Regions from separate parts of the Ruegeria sp. CRTD044 genome, predicted to be linked through region 1. Evidence: riboswitches for the same ligand, from Rfam matches in the RefSeq annotation. Region 1 holds a riboswitch; the other holds the start of a gene.
The links. Region 1 has a riboswitch for cobalamin ahead of AC2FNL_RS04580 (CbtB domain-containing protein). Riboswitches for the same ligand answer to the same signal wherever they lie in the genome.

Region 1 (5,036 bases):
TTCACCACGGCCGAGATGTCGATCACCCGTTTCTCGTCCGGGTCCCAGATCTCGCGCCAGCCGGGGCGCATTTCGATCGGGTCGTAGCCCAGGCACAGGATCAGGTCGGCCTGTTCGACCAACGGTACAAGCTGCGTGTCGGCAAGGGGCGACAGGCCCGCGCCACCTAGGCACAGCGGGTGATCCTCGGGCACCACGCCCTTGGCCTTGTAGGTCGTGACGAACGGGATGCCGAAATGTTCCAGAAACGCGCGCACCACGCTGCGCGAGTCGTCATACAGCACGTCCAGCCCGATGATCGCCAGCGGACGCTCGGCCTCGGCCACCCAGCGGCGGGCCTTCTCGAGGCATGTGCCCTCGGGCGCGACGCGGGCGGCCCGGGTCAGCCGTCGGCGCTTGGCGACCGACACCCGTGTATCGGCGACCGAGATCGGTACGTCGATATGCACCGGCCCCGGTCGCGGCTGCGTGGCAAGCGACACGGCCTTGTCGGCGATGATGTCGGCGCCCTTGGCCGTCAGGGTGAACGTACCCTTGGTGATCGAGCGATAGACCTGCGCATGATCCATGACCTGATGGGTGTAGGTCAGCGCCTCGTCGGCATCGACGCAGCCGGTCAGCACGATCATCGGCACCCGGTCCTGCAGCGCGTTGGCCACGACATTGATGCCGTTCATGGCCCCAGGACCCAGAGTCGCCACCAGAATCGCCGGCGCGCCATCGCGGTGATGCACCGCCTCGGCCATGAATCCGGCCGAGTTTTCGTGCTTGGTCAGGTGAAAGGTGATCCCGGCCTGTTCCAGCGCATCGACCAGGGTCAACACCTCGCCTCCGGGCATGCCGAAGGCGTGGCGGCACCCGGCCTCGTACAGCCGTTGCGCCAAAAGGTCCGCAGCGCGGGGGGACAGGTCCTGCATCGAACAAGCTCCGTAAGTTCCGTTGCGCAGCAGATTGCGGAGGTTCCGGGCCGGCGCAAGCCGCATCACGTCAGTGTGACTATTTGACAGCCAAATCGGCGATGGCGGCGAATTTGGCGTCCAACTCTGCGGCGATCGCGGGCAAGGTGTCGGAGCCTCCGGTGTAGGGGGCAAAGACAAGGCTGGGTGTCTTGTAGGACAGCGTCGCGGTCCCGTCCTCGTTTTCCGTGACGTACAGGCGGATCGGCGCCTCGATCATCGCGGGCACCGATTGTTCCAGAACCCGCACCGCGTAGTCGTTGTTGAAGACGCCGATCACCCGGTTGCCCGGAATGGTGATGCCGCGCGCGGCGGCGGCCTTAGTCGGACCGGCCTGGGTGACCACGGCCATCCCGTTTGCCTTGACCGCTGCGATCGTGTCGGCCACCAGCGCGTCATGGGTTTTGGACGTCGGGTGGACGGCCCAACCCGGCCGGGGTTCGATATCGGCAGCCAGCGCGGGAAGGGCCAGCAGGCCGAGGAAAAACACAAGATGTTTCATCGCGGGTTCTCCAGATCGTGTTTGCTCGAGTCTTCCCGAAATCCCGGCTGCGTACAGTCACAATATCGTGGGCGGCGGGCTTGCGCCGGAGGTGCGAAACCCGCACAAGCGACAATGTGAAACGGAAAAGGCAGGCGAGGGGCATGCGTGTTTTGATCTGCAGCAGCTGCGCGGGCGAGCGCGACCAGCCGGCCGAGCGACAGGCGGTATTGGACGCCCTGCGCGCCGCGGGACTGGACGGGCAGGTCGAGGTCGCCGAGCACGCCTGTTTCAGCGGTTGCGACGAGCCGACCGTGGTGGCGATGCAGGGGGAAAGCCTGGCGTCTTACGTGTTTTCAGGGATCGATCCGGTTGCCGATGCCAATGACATTGCGGCGACCTGTCGGACCATTCTGAACAGCCCGAACGGCTGGATCGAAGACGCCCGGCCGTGCGGGCGGCTTCGCTTGTGTCTGCGGGCGCGGATCCCTGCGCTTCAGTCCACCTGAACCGTGACGGACGCGCTGACCGGCACCCCATCCACGGCCAGCGGGCTGTGGCTGTTGGCGTTCAGCGAAACCTCGATGGTCGTTTCGCCTTTGGGCAGGTCCGGGATGTGCATCCAGATGCCATAAAGCCGCGCCAGCTTGACGCCGTTCACATAGACATGCGCGTGGCCTTCGCCGGGCTTGTCGTCCAGCGAGGCGTGCTCGGGCGCGAACGTGAAGTTCCGCGGCATCACATTCAGGTTCCAACCTGCCATCGGGTCGGGGGAGACGGCGATCTCCAGCCCCGGCGCGTCCGGTCCGGCGGGCAGGTTGATGGCGGTGCTATGGTCATGGGCCATGGCCTCGGCGTGGTGGCCGCCGTGTTGAGCGGGGTCGGAATGGACGTGGCCGTCGAAGGTGACGCCGTTGGCTGCGGCCAGCACGAACCCGGCGCCCCCGCCAAAGACCAGACCGATCGCGAAAAGAGCAAGCGAGCGTGTCATCTTGTTTCCTAAAAAAGCAAATGACCCGCCGGTTGGGCGCCGGCGGGTCGTGGGATTTCGGGGATCAGGCTGCGGCTTCGACGCGCTTGCCCTCGCTTTGCCAGAAATACCCGGCAAACGAACCCAGCAGCACCCAGGCCACAAGGCCCACTCCGAAGGCGCGTGCGGCGAACAGGGCCCCGATCTCGGTCGGAACCGGCCCGGTGAACACGTCGGGTTCCGGTGCGCCGATCAGGTGCGGGGCCATCAGCAGCACGGCCGCAACCAGATAGCTGACGATGTTGCCACCGAAAGCGATCAGCCACATGGCCACACCAGCAGCCGCGACGGTTGCCCACCACCAGATCTGCCGCGCAAACACATCGGCTGCGGCAACGCCCGGAACCTCGGGGGCCAGGGTGAAGCCCGGCGCCAGGTGAAAGGCGATGAAACCGGCAAGGCCCCACAGCACGCCCGTGCGCCCGTCAACCGGGTGGCCCTGGGCTTCGGCCAGCGACATCAGGGCGACCAGAACCAGCGCATAGCCGGTATAGGTCAGCATGGTGAACACCACGCTCAGCCCGTCGCGGGTCAGGTCCGAGAACATGCCCGGCAGTTCGGGATGGGCCGAGACGGCTTCGGCTCCGAAATGCACCAACTCTCCGGATTCATACAGTTCAGCATGCAGCAACACGGGCTGCACGAATACCAACTGCAGCAGGGCGACGATCAACCCGGCTGCAGCACCAGCGAACAACGCGCTGGTCAGAATGCGACTGAACATTGGTTTAGTGGCAGGGGAAGCCGGTTGCGTGGCGCACGTCATGCGCGGCGTCATGCAGCGCCGATGCCTGAACGTGACCGGCCAGAGTGATGATCCCCAGGCCCAGGGCTGCCGCGAACACTGCCGAAAGAATGCCAGCGCGTGCCGTTGATGCGGTTTGCGTTTGTGTCGTCATTTTCTGTCCTCCTGTGCCGCCGCACCCGACGGCCGGTGTTTCATTGTTCGCCTGGCAGGTCTCCTGGCTTGCGGGTCAGCGCCTCTGTTCGCCTTCCCCCCGAACGGATCGGGAGTGGCTGGTTGAACAGGGCTCACCGCTTACAGTCGCGGGGGCGGCTTTGGATTTGACCTGCGCGCAGGCCGCACCAAATTCCCTCTTAGCATCCGGATGTCTCCGGCAGGACCAGACCCGTCCATTTAGACGTGAATGCCGCTGTGGCGCAATCGCCATTTGCGACCTTTCGCATCAATTCCCGCGCTTTTTCAGAATGTAGATGTCCATGATCCACCCGTGCCGGGCGCGGGCCTCGGCGCGGGTGCGGAGAATCTCGTCGGCCACATCCGCCAGCGGACCTTTGATCAGGATCTGCTCGGACATACCCACGTACGCCCCCCACCAGATGTCAAAATCGGCCATGTCCAAAGTCTGGAACGAACATTCGCCATCGAGCATCACCGCAACCGTATCGGTGTCGCTGGGCCAGCCCTCGTCGCGGAGGCGCCGGCCGGTGGTGACCAGATAGGGCGCGCCGATTTCGTTGATCGGCATGGCATGGGCCGCCGTCAGCGCCTGCAGCGCCGTGATGCCGGGGATCACCGTCGTGTTCGGCTGCGGGTCCAGCCGCGCCGCGATTCGCAGCGAGCTGTCATAGAGCGACGGGTCGCCCCAGATCAGCAGGGCGACGGTGCGCGCCTCGGGGTGCCGGGCCATCGCGTCCTGCCAGCGCAGGGCGATTGCGTCGTGCCATTCATCCACGCCGCGCAGGTAGCCATCCTGCGACCGGCGCTCGGGGATGTCGAAATAGGCGATTTGGGGCGGTGTGTCGGTGACCATGCGGATGATTTCCTCGCGCACGCCGGCCAGATCGGCCTTGTTGGCGCCCTTGCGCGGGATCAGGATCAGATCGGCCGCGCGGATCGCCTGCGCGCCCTGAAAGGTCACGTGGTCCGGGTTGCCGGTGCCGATCCCGATCAAGACCAGATCAATCATCGTCGCTCTCCGCCAGCGGACCATAAAGGATCAGCGCCGGCGCGGTGCCGATCTCAGAACCCAGGCGCTCGGCCAGGGCGCCGACGGTGGACCGGTACAGCGATTGCTCAGGCGTCGAGACCGACTCGGCCATCAGCGCAGGGGTGTCCAGCGGCAGCCCATGCGCGTGCAGCGTCTGCGCGAGCAGGGGAAAGGTGCGCTTGCCCATGAACACTACGGTCGTCGCACCCGGGTCGGCCAGCGCGGGCAGGTTCAGGTCCTCGGGCAGCTTGCCGCTGACATCGTGGCCGGTGACGAATTGCACCCGCCGCGCGGTCAGCCGGCGGGTCAGCGGGATGCCCGCCGCCGCAGCCGCGGCAATGGCCGAGGGGATGCCCGGAATGATCTCGTATGCGATGCCGGCGGCGCGCAGGGCCACCAGTTCCTCCTCGAGCCGCCCGAACAGGCCGCCATCGCCCGACTTCAGCCGCACGATCCTTTGGCCGGTCTGGGCGTACTCCACCAGCAGGCGGCTGACATGGTCCTGCTTGGGCGAGGGCCGCCCGGCGCGCTTGCCCACGCCCACAAGGTCGGCGTCCTTGCGCGCATGGCTCAGGATCGGCCCGCTGCTGAGATCGTCGAACAGAACCGCATCGGCC
Region 2 (5,036 bases), on a different contig from region 1:
ATCGTTTTGCACGCGCCGCTTCTTCAGTTTGAAGGAGCTACGGTTCCAGACGTTGTTCCCAATGTACTTCTCATTGATCAGGATTTGATGCACGGTCCCGCGGGTCCAGGCGCGATCGAGGTCCGTTAGAATGCCGCGGGTATTCAGAGCCTCGGCAATTTCGGTTTCGGACTTTTGGCCTTCAACGAAGGCGAGGAAGATTTCTCGGACGACGGCGATCTCCTCTGCAGGGCCTGGGACTAGGGTGACGCGATCCGTCTGAATGCTCTTGTGCTCGCCGCGCTCCAGGATGCCTTTCGCGACCCCATGCTCGTCGATCAGCATGCGCCGCAGGCCGAAGCCGGGCGGACCGCCTTGGCGATAGCCCAGTTCGATCAAACGGCTTTGACCGATGAAGACCTTTTGCGAGAGTTCCCGGCTGTACTCGCCTGCCATGGCGCGCTTGACGCCTTTGACGATGGTGGAGACCGGGCTGCCGTCGTTTTCGAACTGCTCGGCGCAATAGATGACGGAGATGCCGGCGCGTTTGCAGATGTACTCGTAATAGGCGCTTTCGTCCGCATCCTGAAACCGACCCCAGCGGCTGATATCGTAAACGAGCACCGCTTCGAAATCGGCTTTGCCGGATTGAATATCGTCGATGAGCTGCTTGAGCCCATCTCGGCCCTGGATCCTTAGACCGCTCTTTCCCTCATCCGAATAGGTGCGGACGATCTCGATCCCGCGCTGCTCCGCGTAATGCGCGATCGAGTCAGACTGGTTCTCGGTCGAATAGCGTTGGTGCTCGGTCGACATCCGGACGTATTGAGCGGCGAGCCGAGGCTGCGCTCCCTTTGGCGCCATTGCGCCTCCGTCATGTCCGTCCCTCCAGCTCAAGAACCGAGCCTTTCATTTTTCGCCTTCGGCAAGTCACGGGAAATGCCTGTGATTCCATGGTGCCGAAGCATAGACGCGGAGGTTCGGAAAAATGTTTCCTAAGATGGGCAAGACTTTTCCAGATGACGACGAACGAAAGGTCGATCGATTAAAATACCAAATGGCAATTGCAGCGGCGCTGAAGCATGAGCTCGGCGGATCTCATCGGGCGATCAAGATCGTGATGCGCTGGACGGGTGTCTCGGAGCGAACGGCCAAGAACTGGCTCGCAGGCTCCCACGGTCCGGCTGGAGAGCATCTGGTCGAGCTCATGCGGAATTCGAACGAGGTGTTGGCTGCGGTGCTTGTGTTGTCCGGGCGAGGCGAGTTGAAGATTGGGGCGGGACTTCACGAAACTCGCGAGGCCCTTCTTCAGGTGCTCAATGTCTTGGACGGCCTTCTCGGAACTTCCGAGGCAGGGGCGGGTGAAAGCGAGTAGGCGGTGTTTCGCGCCAGGTGCGCGGCACTCCTGAGTAGAGTGACGTTCAGTTCGAAGTCGCTTCGCTCGATCAAAACCGAGAAAATTCAAAAAGTTAGAAAATCGCCCGGAGTTCGCAGGGTGTTCCCGTGTGCCGCCATTTTAGTAGAGACTGGTTCGCATTGGTCTCCCAGCACCGCCATTACCCATTGATATGGCTAAAATAGTGAAGGGCTTGCTTTCAAGTTCTACACTTTTGCTGCGCGCCTTCGCCGGTGCTCCGCCAGCTTCAAGCACCGTTTGGCAGATGAGCTGCTCTTGCCGGGCGGTGACATCGAACGTCTCAGAGACCAGCCTGTCACTCAGCACTGTCTGGGGTGGGCCAGGTGACGGCATCCACCGACAGCAAAGGCGCGCTCATGAGGCGCAATCCGCATCTTCCGAAGACGCAGCCATCGCGGCTGGAATGCGGGCCAGTGTTGCGTGGCGAAGCCCGGCCGGGCAGTCGACCGAGTTGCACCATCCATCGCGCAACTGCTGGTACAGCCGGGCGAATTCCACCAATGCCCCGGTCTCTTCAGACGTCAGGCCGCCAAACAGGTAATATGCCTTGCCCGGCGCGTGATAGGCGACGGTACAGGGCCGGTTGCACCCGGCCATGCAGGCGGCACCGGAAACGTCAAAACCTGTCAAACCGTCGTCTTCGGCCAGCGCGGCGCGCAATCGTCCGATCAGGTCAGGTCCGGGGCGTACGGCTGCACCCTTGGGTCGGCAAGATAGGCAAACCGCGATGTGATGTGTTGATTGTCGGTTCATTTCGCCCTCCGCGAAATCGCGGGCCGGACAGGGAACCAGTCATGTCAGCGGCGTAAGCCGAAAATGCCATCTTGGCCTCCTTCCGGGACACCCCGCCCGGGTTGAGTTGCGTTTGATGATGGCAGGTCTCCTGACTCGCGGTGTATGGCTTGCCCCGCCTTCCCAGACCTATCGGCCCAGTGGCATCCGGGGGTCGCACACCGCCCACAGTTGCGGGGGCAGTCACGGAATTGGCGTCAGAACGGCGCCGCACCGTATTCCCTTTTACCCGACCGCCAAAACGATCGGGAACCATCAGCGCCAATCTCATCAATGAATCGGGCTGCACTGTCAACGACGTTCTGAGCGGCTGCGTGATCGAGGAATCCAAGCGCCCGTTCAGCACCAGCTGAGCGATAGGCCGTGCAGCGAACTACGGTGTTTCAACCAAGTGGATTCGGATAGCCCGGAAGGTCCGGAGACACAGCGGCGCAAGCGGGTAGATGGCAAAACCTCTGTGAGCGGCCTCGCCTTTTCCCTTTGAATGCAGAATCCTATCTTCGGCAAACGTACGAAAATTTACGCGCGGAAAAATCATTGATTTATCCTGTAATTGATTCAAACATACGAATTCGACACAACTTTAGCTTTACCTCCGTTGTTGTCGCTGTCGCCCGTTTCGTCGGGCCCTTCCGACTGCTGGAGTGAGTGCTGGCGGTCGGAAGGCATTTCACGAAGATCAGCGTTGGGAGGACGCGGTGCCCGGACTTAACGTACGATCCCTCCCTCGAAAGTTCGCACCGGCTTTTGCCCATGACGTCATTGCGTCAGCACGCTTTGTTCACGGTCCCGGGGATCAGCAGAAATCCTGTCTGCCAGCCACGTCATTGGCGACAGACTTTTTTGGAACGGGAATTACCAGACCGGGGTATGCTCGAATGACTGCATAGACGTAAGCGCGCGAAAAAGAGGCCACATATTCCACATGTATCGACAAACCCAAAAGGAGAAGAAAGTGATTAACAAAGTCATGATGATTTCAGGCGCGACGTGTTTCGCACTACTAGCGGCCTGCGACGATACGAGCACGTCAAGTGCATCCGCCGAACTGACGCCCGCTCAACAGGCGTGTCTGCGAGACGTGGCCAAAACAACCAACAATTCGCAAGTGGTCGTGCTCTCATCCGCGTTCAGCGAGGCTGGAACACAAGTCACCGTTGGGGTTGGAGAGGATCGGGCTCCGTGGAATTGTATTGCCTACAGTGATGGCGCGACAGCCGGTATTGAGTTCCTGGGCGACGAAGGCGCGTTGTGACCGGTTTGATGCGTAGCCGAAATCGGCTGCGCAGCGCTGGCTTGATACTCTGAGGTCCGGCATGGTCTGCAGAATAACCATCATCGCGTTTGCGACCCTTTACCTGTTGGCGTTGTTTGCGTTCCTGACCGGTACCTTTGGCTGGTTCGGACAGGAACGAGACCCGTTGTCCGGCGTGTTCCTTTTGCCGCTGGGACTGCCCTGGGTACTTGCCGTGGACCTTTTCTCAGAGGCCGCCAAACCGTGGCTCGCGGCGATTGCACCGGTGCTCAACCTGCTGGCACTGGTTTTGATATGCAGATGGGCACGCGGTTTGCGCCAGAAATGAAGGCGGAACTCTTTCCCGCAAAATTGGAGGAAAACATGGGAAAAGTGATCTTGGGGCTTGTGATCGGGCTCATCCTCGGCGTGGTTGGAGCGATGACCTTGGGCGGCGGGGCCGCGATGGGTGTCGGCGTTGCGACAGGCTTGTCCGCCGGTGTGTGCACCACATTGAAGGGAGCCCAGGCCGAGAACCTGATCACCGCCGAGCAAGCAGATCAGATCCTCAATCGCGTGAATTTCGAAATGGCGTCATTGCAAGGAATTGAAACGACGGACGAGATCGTCGGCAGCGCACAGGCATGCGACGAGTTTCTGGCAGAGTTGCGGGAAGCGCAGTGAGGTTTCTGCTCACCGGAAACATAACATTTACGATAGACCGACAGAGGACCTGCTTATGAAACGCAGTTTTTTGAACCTTCTAACTCCCGCCCTTGCGATCAGCGGAACAGCCGCCCTGGCCATGTCAGACGCCGACGACGCGTGTATCGACCATCTGCGGCAGGTCGGTGGACCGGACGGTCAATCCGGCACGATCGAAAGCTCACAGTTCTCGGAAGCCGGCACGCTCGTCATGCTGCGTGACGCCGGCGGAACACTTTGGCGCTGCATTGCGTACAAGGATGGAAGCATTGGCGAGATGTCGGTTGTCGAGGCGATGGATGATGGTGGCGGAGCCATGGACGGCGCTTCCGGGTCTACAGGTAGCCAGCGCGTCAAATTCGATGCCGGGTCCACCGGCGCCGAGCTCGTCGGCCAACTCGCGCCAGGCGCATCGCAGCAATACGTTCTTGGCGCGAAAAACGAACAGTTTCTTTACGTCCGAGTTGCTCCGCAAAATGGCTCTTTGGACTACGTCATTCGCAACCCCGATGGGTCTGAATTGTTGGGATTGATGTCTGCGGACAAGGAGTATCGCGGACAGCTTTGGCAATCCGGAGATCATGTTGTCGAGGTCATCAACCGCAGCAACTCTGCCGTCGACTACAACGTCATTTTTGGAATTGAATAGGGGATCGCCCCGAAACCATGAAACGCATTTCCAAAAAATAGGAAAGCAGATGAACTCCAAGATCCTATTGGTGATCGGCGCGGTCAGTGTCTCTGTGCTTGCAGGATGCGGTGAAAGTGGCGGATCAGTGGAAGCAAGTGCACCAACCGTGGGCAGTTCCAGCGATCTGTCGTCATTTGAAGGCGCAAGAGCGGGTCAGGCTGAAATGGGCATTCAAAGTCTCGGGTTTGAACTCATCCGAAGCGAAGGGCTGACCTCGT

Region 2: it holds a riboswitch for cobalamin, as region 1 does, so the genes downstream of both, AC2FNL_RS02210 (DUF1636 family protein) here and AC2FNL_RS04580 (CbtB domain-containing protein) in region 1, are expected to answer to the same signal.

Annotation. Positions count from the first base shown of each region.
Region 1 is NZ_JBXWSP010000004.1:340,194-345,229, forward strand. It holds gene AC2FNL_RS04555 (thiamine pyrophosphate-binding protein) at 1-917, opposite strand, end outside; gene AC2FNL_RS04560 (DUF302 domain-containing protein) at 997-1,458, opposite strand; gene AC2FNL_RS04565 (DUF1636 family protein) at 1,602-1,946, shown strand; gene AC2FNL_RS04570 (hypothetical protein) at 1,934-2,428, opposite strand; gene AC2FNL_RS04575 (CbtA family protein) at 2,493-3,191, opposite strand; gene AC2FNL_RS04580 (CbtB domain-containing protein) at 3,196-3,366, opposite strand; cobalamin riboswitch at 3,403-3,611, opposite strand; gene cobF (precorrin-6A synthase (deacetylating)) at 3,655-4,398, opposite strand; gene cobA (uroporphyrinogen-III C-methyltransferase) at 4,391-5,036, opposite strand, start outside.
Region 2 is NZ_JBXWSP010000003.1:244,172-249,207, forward strand. It holds gene AC2FNL_RS02200 (recombinase family protein) at 1-843, opposite strand, end outside; gene AC2FNL_RS02205 (hypothetical protein) at 980-1,354, shown strand; gene AC2FNL_RS02210 (DUF1636 family protein) at 1,751-2,149, opposite strand; cobalamin riboswitch at 2,253-2,460, opposite strand; gene AC2FNL_RS02215 (hypothetical protein) at 3,114-3,443, shown strand; gene AC2FNL_RS02220 (hypothetical protein) at 3,505-3,771, shown strand; gene AC2FNL_RS02225 (hypothetical protein) at 3,768-4,106, shown strand; gene AC2FNL_RS02230 (hypothetical protein) at 4,162-4,776, shown strand; gene AC2FNL_RS02235 (hypothetical protein) at 4,826-5,036, shown strand, end outside.